DNA from 3 places in the Caldifermentibacillus hisashii genome. Region 2 is predicted to be linked to each of the others. Evidence: a T-box and tRNA genes for the amino acid it is inferred to sense, from the RefSeq annotation. Region 2 holds a T-box; the other regions hold tRNA genes.
The links. A T-box is a leader RNA that pairs with one kind of tRNA and senses whether it is charged. The one in region 2 lies ahead of leuS (leucine--tRNA ligase), so its partner is inferred to be a tRNA-Leu.
Positions count from the first base shown of each region.

Region 1: it encodes a tRNA-Leu, which carries the amino acid that the T-box ahead of leuS (leucine--tRNA ligase) is inferred to sense. The anticodon was not compared.
Region 3: it encodes a tRNA-Leu, which carries the amino acid that the T-box ahead of leuS (leucine--tRNA ligase) is inferred to sense. The anticodon was not compared.

Region 1 is NZ_CP155467.1:921,112-928,141, forward strand. Features, by position in the region: gene NSQ14_RS04330 (hypothetical protein) at 1-255, shown strand, start outside; gene NSQ14_RS04335 (hypothetical protein) at 303-935, shown strand; gene NSQ14_RS04340 (hypothetical protein) at 919-1,785, shown strand; gene NSQ14_RS04345 (hypothetical protein) at 1,858-2,757, shown strand; gene NSQ14_RS04350 (inorganic phosphate transporter) at 3,107-4,159, shown strand; tRNA gene NSQ14_RS04355 (tRNA-Leu) at 4,314-4,397, opposite strand; gene NSQ14_RS04360 (HAD-IA family hydrolase) at 4,650-5,225, opposite strand; gene NSQ14_RS04365 (substrate-binding domain-containing protein) at 5,502-7,030, opposite strand, start outside.
Region 2 is NZ_CP155467.1:2,854,835-2,861,864, forward strand. Features, by position in the region: gene NSQ14_RS13835 (NAD(P)/FAD-dependent oxidoreductase) at 1-549, shown strand, start outside; gene NSQ14_RS13840 (sporulation protein Cse60) at 586-771, opposite strand; gene NSQ14_RS13845 (rhodanese-like domain-containing protein) at 950-1,264, opposite strand; gene NSQ14_RS13850 (hypothetical protein) at 1,335-1,628, shown strand; gene NSQ14_RS13855 (hypothetical protein) at 1,906-2,097, shown strand; gene leuS (leucine--tRNA ligase) at 2,180-4,594, opposite strand; T-box leader at 4,694-4,926, opposite strand; gene bioB (biotin synthase BioB) at 5,215-6,207, opposite strand; gene NSQ14_RS13870 (biotin transporter BioY) at 6,245-6,829, opposite strand; gene NSQ14_RS13875 (hypothetical protein) at 6,909-7,030, opposite strand, start outside.
Region 3 is NZ_CP155467.1:2,474,493-2,481,522, forward strand. Features, by position in the region: gene NSQ14_RS11945 (hypothetical protein) at 1-177, opposite strand, end outside; gene NSQ14_RS11950 (MBL fold metallo-hydrolase) at 193-894, opposite strand; gene NSQ14_RS11955 (hypothetical protein) at 894-2,036, opposite strand; gene NSQ14_RS11960 (AAA family ATPase) at 2,038-4,023, opposite strand; gene NSQ14_RS11965 (hypothetical protein) at 4,116-4,253, opposite strand; tRNA gene NSQ14_RS11970 (tRNA-Leu) at 4,520-4,620, opposite strand; gene NSQ14_RS11975 (hypothetical protein) at 4,901-5,176, opposite strand; gene NSQ14_RS11980 (XRE family transcriptional regulator) at 5,176-5,700, opposite strand; gene NSQ14_RS11985 (hypothetical protein) at 5,773-5,916, opposite strand; gene NSQ14_RS11990 (hypothetical protein) at 5,986-6,192, shown strand; gene NSQ14_RS11995 (hypothetical protein) at 6,236-6,511, opposite strand; gene NSQ14_RS12000 (helix-turn-helix transcriptional regulator) at 6,512-6,754, opposite strand; gene NSQ14_RS12005 (helix-turn-helix transcriptional regulator) at 6,916-7,030, shown strand, end outside.

The sequences.
Region 1 (7,030 bases), 1.9 Mb from region 2:
AAAAAATTTGTCATTACGATCAGTCTTGTAATGGTCATCGGATTATTACTTGGAATTTTCTTTTATAATCAAACGCCTAATCAAGCTTTACCGGATATCGATCCACAACCGGAGGAACAAAGCATAGATGAAACACCAACACAACCTGAACAGATTCAAGGAATTTATCTCAATGAACAAATCGGATACTCCCTGCAGAATGACCGGCTTCAATTACTTTTGATAAAGGGAAAAATTGGATCACCGTCCCTATAGAAAAAGATCAATTGTTTGCCGGCGAATATAATGGGAACAAACAGGAATTGATTGATCATAGTTATCTATTGACAGAAAATCGGACTGCCTTTTTATATGCCGAAGAACCGAGTTGGGATAACGAAACGATTCGTATCCTATTTACACTCGATCAAGGGAAAACTTGGATGAACTCGGTCGTTACCGAACATTACATGGGTGTACGTTTCCGAAAAGTAGGATTTGTAGATGATCAATTCGGGTATATTATCATATCCGGCGGGCGGACGATGTCACAAGAAGGTTCCAATGTGTTCTTAACATTTGACGGCGGCCAAAGTTGGCAGGAAACGAATAATTCGGGCGTTAGTCGACTTATTGCAGACGGGGGCTTTGTTGATGCAAAGATCGGTTTTCTGTCTTTTGGGACGATAAATCCGGAAGCACCGGAATTATACGTAACTCAAGATGGCGGAAATACTTGGAAACAAGCAACGGTAAATATTCCATCCGAGTACGACAAAATTTTTGTGCAATCAGAGACACCGTTTATAGAAGATGATCATTTAGCAGTTTTTGTGAATCAAGGTCCGAATGGCGACTATAAAGGTGGTTTAGTGAAGGGAAAATTTATTTCCACAGACAAAGGAAATACATGGACGTTTTCAATGGAGGTGTCCCCGGATGAAGCAAACAAGTAAAAAAATGAATCTAATCGTGGGCTGGATACTGTTTATCTTGTCTATTGGGATTTTTTTCTTGCAAATAGGTTTTTTATTCTTTCATGAGCGACTACAATTTGAATATATAGATAATCGACTTTTTTATGTACTTAACATGATATTTGTTATTTGTTTATTTATTGCCATACTGCAACTTTTGAACTTAGAGAAAAAATGGAAGGTTTTTGGGGCAGTCGTTGTTTTAATATTTATGATTCCCAATATTACGATGATTTCCCAGACGAATAAGGAGATAAAGAATATTATCAGTGTTTCGCCAAACTTTCAACATGTCCTGTCTTTAAAAGAAAATACGAAGACCGGGGAAACATATTACTACCGCTCCTATTTTGGTATTTTGGGACGACCGAAAGAAAAACTGCCCTATCAAACGAACGGCAGGTTTAAAGTGGATTGGTTAACAGATGATATTGCAGCAGTAACCTATAAGGCAAAGGACAAAACTGTACATCAATATATTGGTACATATGGCGATCGTGGAACCGGCATATCTTATTATTATGTTGCGGCCCAAATTTATGGTGTTTGGGAAGGGGAAAATGCCAGAATTACAAATGAAACAGAAGGCCTATCTGTCACGGTAAATGGCAAGACAGAAATTTATAAATGGGATCAAGTCGTCCAGTTCGGAACATTGGCGATTGTGTTAATGAAAAATAATGAAGCGGTTTGGACGGTTGCCTTAAATAAAGACTTCAATGTTGAAGCTGCAGAAAAGGGTGAAACACCAGGTACCATCCTTTTGTACAAAGCAACGATGGGGAAAACGGAACCTATTCTCTTAAAGCGAGTAAGTAGTTCCATGTAATCAAGAATAATATAAAGCATGAAATAAACGATTTTTATACGATAGCATTTGTAACATAGGGGGAGAATTACTTTGCGGTCAGTAGTAACAAAGGTAAAAAAAATCGTTAGCTATATCATTATTATTTTATCGTTTATTACAGGAATCGCTGCGACGGGGGTAGCCGAATGGGATCATCCCTTTATAAGTATTTTTATATATTTATTACTTGGCGGATTACCTTTTACAATCGGAATCATTATGCTTTACGGATTGAAAAAAGTAAAGGAAACTGCGTGGGAAAAATTTCGTTTTTATACGGGAATTTCTTTTTTAGCACCAATTCTATTAAAAATTATTGTGTATTTCAATGATAAAAACACAAACAGGATTTCTACCCCAACTGATATTTACATTACCAATTATCAAGGTTTTATCGGTTTAATTATCATTTTTACCGGATTTTATGCGTTTTGTCTGTTTATAGTGATTTATATCGTTGGGTTTAAGGTTGAAAAGGAGTTGTATATTTCACTGGTCGTAGCTTTTTTGATTAGTGCCGGATTATCGATTTATGGAAAGAATGATTTTTATGCGATCAGGGAAGAAGGGTTGTTTTTATCGTCAAAGGAGGAACAAATTGCCATCCCTTGGGAAGACATAGAAAGCGTCCGAATCGAAGCATCCATTGCTTCGGATATTGGAAAATATTTTTCACAGGATTTTGAATGGGAGTTTATTTTTTATTTAAAGGAGCATGAGCCGGTGAAATTTAGTGGATTTGGATACGATGAGCCTAGTCTGAAATACTCCCACCAAATTAAGAATGTTATTATGGAGAATAAAATATCTATGTCTATTGATTCCATAAGCGAAAAGGAATGGGAATTTTTGGAAGTGGACATGGAAGATGATGAAATAAAACCGGACGACTTTTATAAATTGTTTCAATATAATCCGGAAACAAATGAATACTATGATATAAAATATTAAAAACATAGAATTATAGCATGTGAATGGATCTAGTACTTCACATGCTTTGTTTACATTCGTGATAAATTTTGCGCAAAACCATTTACGTCCTAATTAGCCTATATGTTTAAAAAGTAAGGTTAAGTAGTTAAAATGAGAAATTTGAATTTACGTCCTAATTATCATTATATGTTTAAAAAGTATTAAAACATATTTTTTCAAACTGATGTATAATTGAAAAGGGCATCGGTGAAATTTTGATTTATCGTGTAAAAAATATACAATAATAATGTGAAAGCAGTCACAATTATGAACAAATTTTCAAAAAACGATGTGCTCAATACAAATCGTAATTATAGTAGGTGAGAAAATGTCTTTATCATTCCCAGATTTTATAACAATGATTACTAGTAATCCGATTATGCTTGTGACAGTTCTTTTGACATTAGGTGTCGTTCTTGTAAACGGGTGGACGGATGCCCCAAATGCAATCGCTACATGTGTTTCAACACGTTGCATGAGTGTTCGTCAGGCGATTATTATGGCAGCCTTAATGAATTTTTTTGGTGTAACCGTAATGACTGTTTTTAATGCAACCGTTGCTGAAACGATTTATAATATGGTCGATTTTAGCGGTGATGCTCACAATAGTATTGTCGCTTTATGTGCAGCAATGGTAGCCATTGTTTTATGGGCTACGGGTGCTTGGTATTTTGGAATTCCAACCAGTGAGAGTCATGCTTTAATTGCCGGTTTAACCGGTGCTGCCATTGCACTTCAGGGTGGTTTAGCAGGAGTAAATGGACATGAATGGATGAAGGTTATTTACGGGCTCGTGATTTCAACTGTAATGGGATTCGGACTTGGATTTTTTATTGTAAAAATAATCAATCGTTTATTTAAAAATGTTCCGTTAAGTAAATCAGCAAATTTTTTTCAATATGGAGAAATATTTGCCGGTGCCGGAATGGCTTTTATGCATGGTGCACAAGATGGTCAAAAATTTATTGGTGTTTTTCTATTTGGTGTTTTTCTCTCACAAGGTGTTACAGAAGCTACCGTGTTTACGATTCCATTATGGGTGATGTTAGTTATCAGTGTGGTAATCACATTAGGGACCAGCATCGGGGGTTATCGTATCATCAAATCGGTTGGAATGAGCATGGTGAAACTGCGAAAACATGAAGGATTTGCCTCAGACCTGGCCGGTGTCATTTCACTTTTAACTGCCTCTATTTTTGGTTTGCCCGTCAGTACTACTCATACAAAAACAACAGCTATTATGGGTGTCGGCGCCTCTAAGCGCATTAGAAATGTGAACTGGGATGTTGCAAAAGAAATGATATGGGCTTGGATTTTAACTTTCCCGGGATGTGGAATCATCGGTTACTTTATGGCAAAATTGTTTATGCAAATATTTTGACAAATGATTTATCGCATTTGGGTTTAGAAAGTGACTGGAAGATCATACAGCAGATGTGTTCAACTCGATTTGCCTCGTAAAAAAGCGAAATATAAAAAAAGCCAATACCTTGAGTGTTTCAAAGCATTGACTTTAGTAGTTTTCCAAAAATAAATGCGGATAGGGAGACTCGAACTCCCACGCCGGTTAAGGCATATGAACCTGAATCATACGTGTCTGCCAATTCCACCATATCCGCAAAATCAAAAATGAATCTAAAACATCAACGACAAAGACAGAAACAACGAACAAAATTTATTATATATCTAAGGAAAGGAATTTTCAAGTACCGAAAAATGCCAAATTGTCGATCTCGCTTGTCCGTGTTGGGTACGTTTCAATGTTTTCCTACGACCTTGAAAAATATTTTTCCCTTCCAGAAAGATGATCGTCTTATCATTTTAATAAAAGGTTCCAAGGAAGAGACCGGGTACCCGATCCCTTGGTTCAATTACATTGATAAGCCTTCTAAAACTTGAGGAAAATCTTTGTATGATGATAAATGAAAGTCGGCTTCTTCATTTTCATTTTGAAATAAACAAGTTGGAATATCCAATTCTTTTGCCGGTATAATGTCCAATGCCCGATCCCCAATAACGAGGTCAATTCCGTACTTGTCATGAACGTAGGCATAGGATGCGACGTGGGGTTTGCGTGGAAAACCATCTTCCTCAGGGCAAACAATCTCTTGAAAGTAATGATCCATTTTCCAATATTTTAATAGACGTAAAGTAGATACTCTTGATCGGTGGGTAACAATGATATTTTTATCTGCCATTTTTAAAACATCTTCCACAAAAGGAAACGGTTTTTTGTCCTCATCTTTAAACTGTAAATCAATTTTTTGATATTCTTGTCGCTTGTCTTCGGAAATTCCGTAATGTTTGAAAGCTTGTTTGGAATCTTTTTTTAACCAGCGGATAAGTTCATCCTCATTGATTTGCTTTCCGGCGAGTTTTTGAAAAGAAGCCATTAATTTCGGGTATGTATCAAATAAAGTTCCGTCTAAATCCCATAAAATATTCACCGAGTTACCTCCGAGTTGATTGAAATAATGTTTTCCCATATGTTTATTGTAAGCAAATCCATAGTTTTCGGCAAGTTGATGCGGAATGCTTAAACGAATATTCTGCATAGATATTAATTTTACTTTGTTGAGATGTAGGATTGCAAACGGTTTTATTTATTTTCAATATGTACGAGACATGCTAATTTTACTTTGTTGGGATGTAGGGATAATAAAGAAGCCGGATGCTTAAACGAAATCAGTGGAGGATAGCGCTTCCCCCACTGAAGTGCCCCTTTATTTCGATATAGCGTTAATGTTTGTTTTATTAATTATAAACGTGCTTAACAGGTCATTTTCCTTAATATGTTTTCCGGCTTCCAGATCAAAAATTTTCTTAACCGCTAATTCCGCAAATAGTCTTTGTCTTTGGGAAACAACGGCATCGAGAACACCTTGTTTGATCGCTTGTAAATTGACCGGATTGTCATCAAAACCGATAAATTTTTTATTTGAAATGTCATGTTTTTCGGCATAAAGCATAGCGACTGTTCCAAAATCACTGTCAACCCCTGCAGCAAGGTCGAAACCACCGCATGTTTTAACGATTTTCTCGAAATCCTTCACCCGCTCTTGATTATCGAAGAAACCGGATTGCTCACCAACAACTTTAATATTAGGGTATTTTGCTAAAACATCGTATACACCTTTCACCCGTAATTTTAAATTTTCCTGATTGATGTTGGTTGCACTCAAAATAACCTTACCACTTCCGCCAAGTTGTTTGACAATCAAATTCGCTAAGTTTTTCCCTGCTTCATAATTGTCGGTACCGATAAAGCTAATTCGTTTACTGTTAGGGATATCTGCATCCACACAAATGGTTTTAATTTGCTCACGATACAAATCATCAATAACAGGTGCAAGGCTTTTTTGCTCGGAAGGTATGATAATTAAATAATCCAATCCTTTCTTTTTTACATCATTAATCATTTGAATTTGCTCCGACTTATCAAAGCGATTCATGAATTTAGCGGTAAAATGAAAACCGTATTTCTTCGCTGTTTTTTCTCCGTTTTCTATCATCAGTTCCGTAAAAGGATGCCCCTTTTGCAAATTGCTGATAAAAGCAATTTTTTTAGTAGTTTTTGTTTTTTTATCAACCCGATAATTATGAATGGATTTCTCAACTTCTACCACTACTTGTTGTAATTGTTTCGATAAGTCTAGTAAAATTTCATTGGATTGTTTTTGCTGCATGCTTAAGGTGGCAGCTTCTTGCGTTGAAGCGGCGGATTGTTGGGCGATGGCGGCAATACTATTAATCGCATCAGTTAAGTTATCTTTCGTGTCATTTAACACATTCATATGTCCACGAATATTATTTTGGTCATTGATTAAATCAAGTACATTTGTATCAAATTGATCAAAGACTTGATTGACTTCTTCAAACGATTGCTGTTGAATTTCAAACTTTTGATTAGTCGATTCAACCGATTGAATAATTGCATTGATTTTTTCCTTTAAGTTATCCAATATTTTACCAATTTCTGAAGCTGAATTGTAGCTTTGATCCGATAGTTTCCTGATTTCGCTGGAGACGACAGAAAAACCTCTTCCAGCTTCACCGGCTCTTGCAGCTTCAATTTGCGCATTCAAGGATAATAAGTTCGTTTGTGAAGCGATATCAGTAATAACAGCAGTAATCGTGTTAATTTGTGAAAGACTGTCTTTTAACAGTTCGATCGTTTCAAAAACTTGATTAATTTCTTCCTTTGTACTGTTTCCGGATTCGATTGTTTTTTCCAGACTAAGATTTCCTTGTT
Region 2 (7,030 bases):
ATTTCCGGACCGGCTGTTTTACGGTGCAGCCAATTTGTCGTTAAAGCAATGAAAAAATGGAATCTGTCACATGTAACCATGAAACTGGACACAATTGTTGACCGGACCGAAGAAGAAATTTTTCAGGAAATTGTTTCTCATGTAAAAGAAGAAGCGAAAAAAGCGGTCAAAAATGCTTTGAAAGGTCTTTTACCGGAACGTTACCTTTTATTTTTATTGGAGCAAGCAGAAATTGACCAAGACCAGCCGATGAACACCATTGCAAAAGAGAAGCTCCGAAAGCTCGCTCAACTTTGTAAAGATTTCCGCTTTACTGTTAACGGTACCTTACCTTTAGAAAAAGCCTTTGTAACAGGCGGTGGAATTTCTATAAAAGAAGTCGAGCCAAAGACAATTGCATCGAAAAAAATGGAAGGACTTTATTTTTGCGGGGAAATTTTGGATATTCACGGCTACACAGGGGGATATAATATTACGTCGGCTCTTGTCACCGGAAGACTTGCAGGCTTAAATGCGGCAAAATTTGCTTTAAAACTGGAAAACGAGTAAAAAACCAGGAGCACTGTGTTCCTGGTTTTTTTCAACTCATTTCCGATAAATAACCATAGCCGAAAAACAATAGATTTGATCTTCATCATCTTCTTCATACATTGCCGCAACATGATATTTAATATCTATTAGCTGATCTTCATCAAGTTTTCCTAAAAAATTATTCATTTCATGTTCCAAGTCTTTTTCATGTTCATAATCGAATACCTTTACCTTGACCATTTTCCTTTAACTCCTTTTTTACAGTATAGGAAAATATAAAAATATTGGTGAAAAAGTAGACTAAGTTTTATTGTCCGGATTTACAAGAGAAGTTCCGCCAACAAACAAAGCACTTTCACTATTGTTATTTTCATCATGGCCAAGTTATCCGAATTTTATAACACTTTATTTAAAAATTTTATGAATTTTGCTCATTCCATTCTAATTCACCGGTCCACTCAAGCATTCCGCCAATCATATTGACGACTTTATAGCCATGGCCTTCTAAAAATCCACACACTTGCCCGCTCCGATTTCCCGAACGGCAAATGAAAATATATTCTTTATCTTTGTCAAGCTCTGTCATTCGTTCCGGAATTTGCATCATTGGGATATGTTTCGCACCCGGAACCATTCCTTCTGCTATTTCTTCTGGTTCACGAACGTCAATGATGTGCAGCTTTTCCCCTTTTTCTATTTTTACTTCAAGTTCTTCAGGCGTAATGACCTTCATCTTCCATCATCCTTTGTAAAAAATATCATGCGTTCATTTTAGCATAATAGATTCAGTAACGAGGATTAGTTTGACTTGGTTAATTAGTGATGGGATACGTAAATCTTTTATTATAACAAAATTAGCGACGAGAAAGGGTCTCTTCGTCAAAAAAAGGAAGTTTCCACTTCAAATTGGTAACGAGTTCGAGGCTCGTCGTCAAAAATGGGTGGTTTTCGGCTCAAAACGACGACGAGAACAGGGCTCGTCGCCAAAATTGAGACTTTTCCATCTCAAAATGGTGACGAGAATAGGGCTCGTCGCCAAAAATTCAAGTTTCTCGCCTCAAAATGGTGACGAGATTCGCCCTCGTCGTCAAAATTAAGCGGTTTTCACCAAAAAAAGGTGACGAGATTGAGTCTCGTCGCCAAAAAAGAGCGTTTCTCACCGAAAAATGGTGACGAGAACGGGGCTCGTCGTCAAAAACAAGCATTTCTCACCCAAAAACGGTGACGAGAACGGGGCTCGTCGCCAAAAATTCAAGTTTCTCGCCTCAAAATGGTGACGAGATTCGCCCTCGTCGTCAAAATTAAGCGGTTTTCACCAAAAAACGGTGACGAGAATTAGTCTCGTCGTCAAAAAAGAACGTTTCTCACCGAAAAATGGTAACGAGAATAGGGCTCGTCGTCAAAAAATTGAGTTTTCCGCCCAAAAGTGGCGACGAGAAACGAGGCTCGTCGTCAAAAAAGAGCGTTTCTCACCGAAAAATGATGACGAGATCGGGTTTCGCCGCCAAAATAGAGCAGTTTTCACCTCAAATTGGTGACGAGAATAGGTCTCGTCGTCGAAAATGAGACTTTTTCACCCCAAAATGGTGACGAGATTCGCCCTCGTCGTCAAAATAGGTCATCCGTAAAAGATGACCTTTTTCCAAAATTAATTTGCCACGATATTTACCAATTTTCCCGGTACGGCAATCACTTTACGGATTGTTTTCCCGGCCAATTGGGCTTGAATGGCTTCATCCGCTTTTGCCAATTCCTCCAATTGCTCCTTACTGCTATCCACCGGCACCATTTTCTTAGCCCGAACTTTGCCATTCACTTGAATAACAATTTCGATTTCATTATCAACTAATTTACTTTCGTCAAAAGTCGGCCAAGTCGAAAAAGTAATCGATTCATGATGCCCTAATTTTGACCATAGCTCCTCAGCGATATGCGGGCAAACCGGTGATAACAATTGCAAAAATCCTTCCGCAAATTTCCGCGGTACTTCCCCAACTTTATAGGCCTCATTGATAAATACCATTAATTGGGAAATTGCTGTGTTAAAACGAAGGCCTTCATAATCCTCCGTCACTTTCTTCACGGTACGGTGATATGTTTTTTCCAATTCATCGCCAACTTTGTCGACAATCTTATCAGAAAGCGTGCCATCCTCGTTAACAAAGAGACGCCAAATCCGGTCCAAGAACCGGCGCGAACCGTCAAGTCCGGTTGTTGACCAAGGTGCGGATGCTTCCAGCGGTCCCATGAACATTTCATACAAGCGCAATGTATCGGCTCCGTGGCTTTCCACAATTTCATCCGGGTTTACAACATTGCCTTTCGATTTACTCATTTTTTCATGATTTTCACCGAGGATCATTCCTTGGTTAACCAATTTTTGGAATGGTTCCTTCGTAGGTACTACCCCAATATCGTATAGTACTTTATGCCAGAACCGGGCATATAGCAAGTGTAGGACTGCATGTTCAGCTCCACCGATGTACAAATCAACCGGCAACCAATATTTCAATTTTTCCGGATCTGCGATAAATTGATCATTGTTCGGATCGATGTAGCGGAGATAATACCAGCAGCTACCGGCCCACTGTGGCATTGTATTTGTTTCCCGACGTCCTTTTTTGCCTGTCACCGGATCAATGACTTCCAACCAGTCTGTCGCATTGGCAAGCGGTGATTCCCCGGTTCCGGACGGTTTAATTTCTTTCATTTCCGGTAAAAGCAGCGGCAATTCTTCTTCCGGAACAGTTGTCATGGTACCGTCTTCCCAATGAATAATCGGAATCGGTTCACCCCAATAGCGTTGACGGCTGAACAACCAGTCACGCAATTTGTATTGAACTTTTTTCTGCCCGATGCCTTTTTCTTCTACCCAAGCAATCATTTTTGCAATGGCATCTTGTTTATTCAAACCATCAAGAAATCCGGAATTTACATGCACGCCGTCACCGGTATACGCTTCTTTTTGAATATCCCCGCCGGCAACAACTTCACGGATCGGCAAATCAAATTTTTTCGCAAATTCATAGTCACGTTCATCATGTGCCGGTACCGCCATAATTGCCCCGGTACCATAAGTGGCCAGCACATAATCGGCAATCCAGATGGGCATTTTTTCACCGCTTGCCGGATTCACTGCATAAGCGCCGGTAAATACACCCGTTTTTTCTTTTGCCAAATCCGTCCGCTCCAAGTCAGATTTTGTTTGGACTTCTTTAAGGTACGCTTCAACTGCATCCTTTTGTTCAGCTGTCGTAATTTTCTCGACTAAAACATGTTCTGGAGCCAAAACCGCATACGTGGCACCGAACAAAGTATCCGGACGTGTTGTGAAGACGGTGAAAGTATCGTCGTGACCGTCAATTTGGAAGTTAATTTCTGCACCCTCTGAACGGCCAATCCAGTTCCGTTGCATTTCTTTAATACTTTCGGACCAGTCCAATTCATCCAAATCTTCCAATAGACGATCGGCATATTCAGTAATCTTTAACATCCATTGTTTCATCGGTTTCCGAATTACCGGGTGGCCTCCGCGTTCACTTTTCCCATCGATGACTTCTTCGTTGGCAAGAACTGTTCCAAGCGCCGGACACCAGTTAACCGGCACTTCATCAATATAAGCCAGCCCTTTTTCATACAATTTGATAAAAATCCATTGGGTCCATTTGTAATAATTCGGATCGGTTGTATTCACTTCCCGCTCCCAATCATAGGAAAAACCTAGATCGTTTAATTGTTTCTTAAATGTTTGAATATTTTTTTCAGTAAATTCAGCCGGATCATTACCTGTATCAATTGCATATTGTTCGGCAGGTAATCCGAACGCATCCCAGCCCATTGGATGAAGAACATTATAGCCTTGCATTCTTTTCATACGTGCAGTAATATCAACCGCCGTAAAACTTTTCGGATGTCCGACGTGAAGACCTGCCCCTGATGGATAAGGAAACATTCCCATTGCAAAAAATTTCGGTTTATCTTTGTCTTCGGTTGTTCGAAATGTATGATGTTCTTGCCAATAGTTTTGCCATTTCTTCTCGATTTGTCTATGGTTGAAACTCACTGAAATTGCCTCCTTTAACTTTTTCAATTATCCTCCATTTTGACCAATAGCTTTCTTTTCAAAACATTCACAAATAAAAATCCCCCCATCCCAAAACTGATTTGGGACGAGAGGATTGTCTCCCGCGGTACCACCCAATTTAATATATATCAGCATATAATGCCGAAATATATTCACTTGATTAGCCCGTAACGTGGGTCGAGCCGGCAAATATTACTCAATTCATATTTGCAACTCAGAGGCGAGTTCATGTTGCTGATGACTAACTCCCACCGACCGTTAGCTCTCTTTGAACAACAGCGGACATTACTACTCCTCGTCACCGTTTTTATCCAGTTAGTATGGCAATATTATAGTGAAAAATTTGGAAAAAAGCAAGCAAAGTTCGAGAAATTTCGATAATTCACCCCGCTCATTAACAATCAACAGGGGCCATCTATCTCTCACTTAGTAAAAATGAATCGGACATTTGCAAAATTGCTCTTTTCCTTCCCCTTATTATCCCGAGTTTTGAGACTGAAGTTTGATTTGTCGTTAAACTCGGGATAAACTTACATTGCCATGCTATCGGGATTAAACTTTGTCAGTGGCAGGTGACTGAGAACATAGTTTTTAAAAGCTTATCTGGTCGAAACGAATTGATAGTTAAAGTCAATTTCAAAACCGAGATCATCCAACATTCGTAAATCGGCTGAATCTGCTTGACCTTCTGTAGTTAAATAGTCGCCAACAAAAATTGAATTGGCCGGATATAACCCGAGCGGTTGCAGACTGCGTAGATTTACTTCTCGACCGCCGGCAATCCGAATTTCTTTTGAAGGATTGACAAACCGCATCATCGCTAATACTTTTAAACAATACCGGGGATTTAATTCCTTTGTTCCTTCCAAAGGGGTCCCGCTTATGGCATTTAAGAAATTTACTGGAATGGAATCAGCATCTAAAGCTTTTAAACTGAAAGCCATATCAACGACGTCTTCTTTCTTTTCTTTCATACCAACAATAATTCCTGAGCATGGAGAGATTCCCGCCTGTTTTACCCTTTCAACAGTATGTATCCGATCTTGATAGGTGTGGGAAGTGGTAATTTCGGGATGATGTCTTTCTGATGTGTTTATATTATGGTTATAACGATCGACTCCGGCTTCCTTCAGTTTTACCGCTTGTTCCGGTTTTAAAATACCTAAGCATGTACAAATCGTTAACGGATATCGCTCCTTTATCTCCTTGACAGCTGCAGCAACGGTTTCAATTTCGCGATTACTTGGTCCTCTCCCACTTGCAACAATACAATACGTACCTATTTTCATATCATAAACTTGTTTCGCACCGGCTAAGATTTCTTCTTTTGATAACATCGTATATTTTTCTATCGGTGCTTTGGAAATGCTTGATTGCGAACAGTAGCTGCAATTTTCCGGACAAATACCTGATTTGACATTTTTTATTTTATTTAACTTCACTTTATTTCCATAATAATGGTGACGAATGATATATGCACCGTGAAGAAGTTCCAGTAATTGTTTATCAGGTGTTAGTAATATTGATAATGCCTCTTCATATGTTATTTCCTTGCCATTTAGTACTTCATATGCCAGTTCTTTCCAATCCACAAGATTTCCTCCTTTTCCCCTTGTTTCTCTGTCAAAGCTATGCACCTAATTTCAATTTTTTGAATTGGCCTTTTGAAAGGATGGAAACCCGCATGCGATGAGCAAAGATTCCGGCAACTACTGCAAGAATAATGTCTTTAGGAAGCGGCGGCAACATCCAAAGCCATGCCAATCCATATGAAAATCCGTCCGGTGCATCTGCCCAAAATTTATAAGCGAAATACATCCAGTTCGTCCCGAATAAATAATTAATCGCAGTGGCAACTAATGATGCAAAAACATACCATGATACAGTTTTTTTCTTTTCAATAATTTTTCCGCCCACGTAAGCAGCCAAAATGAAAGAAAGTATAAAGCCAAAGGTTGGGCTAAGAAGTGAACCAAATCCACCGCTAAAACGGGCAAAAACCGGTAATCCGACAAGTCCCATAAATGCATAAACACTTGTCGTAATCGCACCTAGGCGACTCCCTAGTATTAAACCGGATAACACGGCAAAAAATGTTTGTAAAGTGATCGGCACCCCACCTACTACCGCAAAGGGAATAATGGATGTAATATTTGCTCCGATTGCAATTAAAACAACAAACATACTAACCAATGTGATTTCAATAGTTTTCATTCGCGTTACCTCCTTTAAACAGTTGATATTTTAAAAATAATGAATAAGGAGGTATTTGTCAACTTATTTTTAGTATTAGTTAACATATTTTAAAAATAATTTTTAGTTCGCCTAGTTCAACAATCTTACCCGGATTTAACAGTATAGGACCAATTTCAATAGTGACATCACGATATTTCAACAACAAGATTCCCAATTCAA
Region 3 (7,030 bases), 380 kb from region 2:
ATCCCTTGTCCATCCTGTTTCTTTTGACATCTCTGAAAGATTAAGTTTCATTTTGCCGACATTATCGGTATAATCAGCCTCTTCAATCAGATACGAATAAATCATCCGATCCCTTAAATGTTTGAATTGCAATCGGGGCTGGATCACGAACCCCGACGGCTGTATTTGATTTTCCATAACCCCGATCACTCCTCACGGTACAAAAACAAGTTTGCCGGTTAACTCTTGTATTTCGCGTTTAAATTGTTCTTCATTGCTATTGTTATCCGATAAGTGTAAAAGCCAAATTTCCTGTACTTTCGATAAGTCATTCGCTTTTAAAAACTCCTTGACGTTTTCTAAGCTAAAATGCGACCGTTCAAGACGTTTTTTCATCACTTTTGGAACCCGACCATTTACAATGTTTTGAACAAGAATCTCCCTCGAGTAATTGCATTCGACCATTATATGTGTAATGCTTGGGAATTTGTATTTGACATAGTACGTGTCTGTAATAAACAAAAGCTTTTCGCCAGACTGATTCTGCAAAAGAAATCCAAATGGCTCTGAAACGTCGTGCTGAACGTCAAATGGTAATATGGTCCAAGTGCCTAAAGTGAATTGTTTTTTCACCGCGACCTTTTTAATTCGGTGATGATTTATTCCTATCGCTGTAGCAGTCCCAGGTGACATGTAGCAATTTATCCCTGCTTTTAATACGTCATTTAAGCCGCCACAATGGTCTTTATGCTCGTGGGTGACCAAACACCCTACTAAGTTAGAAGTCTTGAAATTGAGCCGTTTTTGAACGTCTCTGAACCTGATTCCGCATTCGAGGAGGATTGGGGAATAGCCATCCGTTACATAGTAGCAATTCCCCTTGCTTCCTGTTGCCAATGTCTTAATCTCAATCATTAGAATCCCGGTCCTTCTGTTCCGGTTGCTTCAAATGTCATTTGCTCTGGTTCAGACGCTTTATCAGAAGTTAGTTCTTCTTGTTCTTCATTAACAGGACCATAATCAATAACTTCCGCTTTTGGTTGTTCAATGGTCGGAACCTCTTCAAAATCAAGGACTTCACTGTTCGCATTTTCATTGATTTCTTTCCGTACTCGTTTGTAATCATCGTCTGTAGCTTCATCATAAGTCATGCTTACAAATGCATTGCCGAAATCCTTTGTGTATTTTTTCGTGACGTTATTTCGCATTTTTCGAATAATCATAGATTCACGGCTTTGCTTTTCTCTCCAAGCTGGGCTGATATAATCAGCTAATGATTCCTCGTCTAGTGCTTTTTCAAGTCCAAGACTTTCGATTTTGTCGATTATCTCTTTTTTCTTTGCGTTAATTTTCTTCTTTTGTTCAGGTGTAGCATTATAACGGTCTTTTGCAATACCGAATGTTTCATTCGTCAAATTATTGTTTACGTGTGCAATTAGGTTTTTTATAACATCCTCGCGTTCGGAAATAAGGTATTCAATATTTCCATTCGATTTTTCGATAGGGTAAACAACCCGAACAACTTTACCTTTTCCAGTCGGGCGCCACTTTGGAGGTGTTACTTCGATACCGTTATACATTGGATATTCAAATTCATCATTTTCCCGAACTAACCAATAGTTGTGTACTGTTTTAACATCTCGTCCGAAATTTGCTAAAATCGCATCGTTGCCATCGCCTTCGATACCCATTTCTATTTGTTTTACCCATTTGTCTATTGGTTTTCCACCGCTTGGATTCGGTACGGCCAACTTCACATTTCGCAATTGGAAATAAACTTCACGTGGACTAGCAGATGCATTCAGCTTTAATGCTGCAACTTTCAACAAAATATCTGTGATATTGTTACGATCTAAATCCGGACTATTCCAACTAATTCCTTTTGTATCCAAAACATTGTTTATAGCGGCAATCGCGTTCATTACACATGTTTTTTGATAATCGTCCATGCGAATGCCATTTCCAGTTAATTGTTGCTCGATCATAGGGTAGAAGGTGTCGGACACCTTAGCTAATCCTGTTTTAAAAGTTTCGTGTGTTGCTATTTCATTTGACATATTAGATTGCCTCCTTCATTTCTGTTGGTACTGTTTCTACACGCAATTGCTTGTCTTTCTCACTTACAACTAAGCTAATTACTTGTGTATCGATATCTAATAGTTTGGTAACTGCTTCGGCATTATCGACAAAGATTGGTGCTTTAAATCCGTAATGCTCGGATAACGTTGCAATAATATCAAGCCCTACATTGATTTTTGCGGCGTTGTTTAACCCGGAATCATACGGGACACCGTCAAATGTCGTTACGCAAACTTCTTGTAAACCCCCGTTGATTTGTTGATCAAACAATTTAAAGCGAGCATATTTGAACTTGCTATTAATCTTCTCTTCCAAGAGATTCACTTTTGCCCGAATGAATTCTTCAGTTAGGAACAGTTCGTGTTCCAACTTCTCGAATTCTGCGGTCAACTCCCTCTCTTGCATTTCTAACTCTTGAATACGTTGTTCAGTTTGTTTCAGGATGGAAAACTTACCCAAGTCAGCATTTAGCTGATCACGTTGTTGTTTCAGTTCTAAAATTTCCATTTGAACTGATTGAATGGATTCATTAGCTGATAACTGCAATTCACCGATTTCTTTTTGTAACTGTTGTTTTTCTTGAAGTTTAGCCACATACAGAGGATTCTCTGTAATGTCAATGATCGTGCTTTTAACTGCTTGTAATTGAGTTTCAAACTTGCTTATAGCCTCTTGTTTCTTGGCGACTTCTGCTTTCAATTTGTCAATTTCTTTAAGTAGCTTTTCGTTATCATTTAAGAGTTTCTGTTTTTGGACAGCGCCATTTTTGCCCTTATTTGTGATTTCCTCTAGTTTTTTCGACTTTTCTAAGTTAAATTGCGCAAGTGCTTTTTCTCTTGCGGCAATAACTTGATCTTCTGGTAAGTCTTGTCCACACGTCGGGCAAGCGCATAGTTCATCATGCGTAAACTCTTGGCTGTTAATTTGTGACCAATCGGTTCTCCACGCTTCTAATTGTGCTTCAATCTGTTGAATATTCTTTTCGTTATAACTAATTTGCATTTGGATGTTTTTAGCCTTGGAATCAAGCAAACTTATATTTGATTCTTCCTCTTGTATCCGCGCTTTTAGCTTGTATAATTCGTCTTTAGAGCCTGCTTCATGTTGTTGTTTGATTTGCAAAAGTTCAATTTCAATTTCTTGGATTTGCTTTTGCTTTTGAGTGATAGCAGCACCATTCCGAATGTTGCTGATCAGGTCTTGTTTTTCGTCGATTTCAGCATTAATTTGACTGATTTGTGCTTCTAATGCTGATTTATCAAGATTGCTTAAATCAGGCAGATTATGATTGATTTCATCAATCCGTACCGGTATTTTTTCAAGTTGATCATTAATTTCTTTTCGACGGGCGGCAATCACTTTTCGATGGTTTTCAATTGTCCGTCCATTTAGGACGTCAAGTAACTGTTCTAATTCTTTGTTACTTGCAATAACTTCTTCGTCTGTAATGTCTCCACAAACTTCCAATAAAACTTTCCGGCGGTCTTGCCACTTTAATTGCTCGTTGAAATAACTTGGACTTGTAAGGAGTTTGAATACATCCTCACTGATTAAAGACGAAATCAGTTGATCATATTCCTTTTTCTTTGCTGGCACGCCATCAATAAAGTAATCCGTCGTATGACCTGTAAACTCAGAAACCGTTGCACCTCGTTTTTTTGTCCACTTTTCAGAAAAAACCTTTTTCAAAGTTAATGTTTTCCCGTCAACTAGAAATACAGCTTCCACTTCATGGTCTAGGTTATGAATTACCTTTCCTGACTTGTCCAAAGTTTTGATGGAAAAATCTTTGCGGTTATTCGAATCCTTATCAAACAGTAACCATACAAAGCTATCGAACAAAGTTGTTTTACCTGTTGCATTATCACCGAACACCCGGACATTATTTCCGTTGGCTTTTAACGAGAAACTTTTTATTCCCTTAAAATTTTTTAGGTTTAATTCTAGTAATCGAATCTCTTTCACTTTGTTACCCTCCTTGTTTTTAAACCAAAATTAGGTTAAAATGACGGTAGATGAATATTTTTAAATTCCCTACTCCTGTAGCTGCAGGAGTTTTATTTTTGTTCCAGTAAATCTACTTCATGACTGAATTCAATTTTGTCTGTACTGCATAGAGGACACCATGATGGTTCTTCGTTTTCTCGAACTGCAAATTCATGGTCATCACAGCAAACATAAACGTCTAGTTTCACTAGTAATCCTCCTTAATGATTTGTTCTCCACAACCACATTCCTTGCAATACCAGCCGTCTTCTCACTCTACTTTCCCGTATTCGCCACACTCGGGGCAAACAGTAACATTTAACATTGATAAACCTCCCTTCATATGTACTAATGAGGTAGGCAAGGATTTGCACCTTGCATGACAGCGATCGTCCAGCCCAAGCCTATTTCCACTGCCTATACGCTGGCCTCATTAAGGGCGTGCTTTAGCGTTTACCTATTCCGCCACTACCCCTGGTGAGGGAAGTGGGATTCGAACCCACAATGGAGATATTCGCCTAGGATTTATTACCTCCACCCATCTAGTGGGCGCCTTTACCGTTTGGCTATTCCCTCATAGCTAGAATCGTCATTTTGATTGACATTTAAGCCAATCAACACGGTCACAAGGATTTTTGAAGTTGGAGGCATCGGATACCTCATGACCGTGTTGACGGGCTCAAACCCGCCATGGTACAATTTATTTGTTCAGAATTTGTTTACCTGCGATAGTTGTTTGCCGACGACTATCGCTTTTTCATCTTTTCCTCTTTGGCTTCTGCTCGCATGATTTTGTAGGACACTATCATTCCTAAACTCACAACCCCTAATAGATAAATGTCAGCAAAGTCCATATTCATGCCCCCAGTTCTTTCATGATTTTTAAAGCCTGTTCACACTCTAGTCTAAAAATCCGATCTACCGATTTGATTTTTTTCGCCTGCTTATAAACTTTTATACTCATAGCGTCTATAGTTGTGACGAACAATAAACTAATCCAATGTTCGTTTTTATGGTTGATTTCAAGTTTCCATTTCAAGCAAAAATCTTCTGCGGTTTTAATTTCGTTTTTCACAATGTCTGCTGCTTCCTGACCGTACTTATCTTTAAACTCTTCGTAGTTAAAGTCCATCAAATCCACCCCTTCGATTTCCAATATGGCACCCTATTACGCTTGCATTTTCTTAAACTAAAACCATATTCTTTTGCTAAAACTGCGAGAAGATTATTGATAAACATATCTGCGTCAAGTAATTCACTTATGACTTGTTCAATCCGTACTTTCTCCTCTTTTGTTGTTTCATTTGGAGGTTTAGCCAAACTAACTTCATCTAAAATTTGTATTACTTCTTTTACTTGCTGAATCGTCATTTCCTCGAATGATAACCTGTGTGGATCAATCGCCTTACCATTGGCAACCGGTGCCGTATAACCCTCACTAAATTCGTAAAGTAGTTGCATGATAAACTCTGGACTGTCATATGTAGTCATCGCTGACTTGGCAATATCCTTTTGTAATTTTCGGTGACCGTGTTTGATATTGCTGACTAGTTGAGGTGAAACGTTCAAATCCATTGCGATTTGAACTCCCTCAAGTCCTTCCTCCTTTTGCAGCGTTTCGATTGCTGACGCTGCGTAAACAGATTCTTTTATCAAACTTCTCTCCCCTTTCAATTGCATAGAAGCATAGGTTTTTATATGCTCTCTACGGATATAAAATTAAGATAGTTAAGAATTAATAACTTTACTCGGTTGATAGCTGCCGTTTTCAATGTTGCGCTTTGCTATCTTTATTAAATGTATTTGGGCGTCACGTTTAACTTTTTCAATCAAAGGGCCTTCAATGAAAATGATTTTTCGATCTTGTTTCATTTAGATTGCCTCCTTTAAAGGTATTTCCTCGCTTCCTGTCGAAATATGACTGGGAGGGAGGTGAGAAACATGGCATACCGAAAAGAAATAGCTCTTGAAATTTGTGAACTGATTAAGAACGCTCCTAAAGGCCATTCGGAATATGTTTTAGAACATTTTGATCAGCAAGATGTAGCTGATACTGTTAATCGTCTTCGTTTTGAGTACCCAGACGAAGTGCTTGAAGAGACTAGGATTTATATGACAAACACAGCACCTATATCAATTAATAAGTAGTTACCTATCTTCCTCTTGAACCGCCATTCAGGAGGAAGTAAACTTAATAATCGATTTTATCCAATCCTAGCGATTCAGCTACTTCTTTAGTTATTAATCGATTATGGTATTGCACAAATACCTGTGGTTTCTCGTATGGGTCTAAAACGAAATCGATTTTACCAATGCCTTTTCCCTTGTTTTCGTCACCAGCACCAGCTCCAAATTTCAGTCCATTAATGATTATGAGTTGTGTTGCACATTTTTCGTCACCAACCATTTTTAGTTGGAAGTCACGAAGTTTTTCTGGTGGAATTTGTTTTGTAACAATGTTTCCCAACTAGATCACCTCCTTATGCTGTTGATTTTTATTACACTCTACGTGGAATTCAAGCTCAAAAAAAATTGATGCTGATACACCTAGTATCTCTGCGATTCGCTCTAATTCTGTTGTAGTTATTGGTCTTTTACCTAGTTCTTTCATGTTGTACCCAGAGACACTCATGTTTAATTGTTTTGCTATATATGTTTGCGAAATACCTTTTGATTTTCTATACATTCTGATTTTCTCGTTGAGTTTCATTAATTCACCACCTTTAATCCACATTTCGTGTAATCTTATGTCTTTATTATAAATCCACTTTTAGTGAAAGTCAACTACAAATTTAACTTTTTGTGGATTTTGTTTAACATAGCGTGAATAATTGCTATTATTAAAGTAATAATAATGTGAGGAAGATACATATGAGTCTCGGACAAAGATTAAAAGCCGAAAGAGAAAGAAGAAATTGGTCTCAGAAGTTTGTTGCTGAAAAAGTTGGAATTACGAATACTGTTCTTTCTAATTACGAAAGAAATT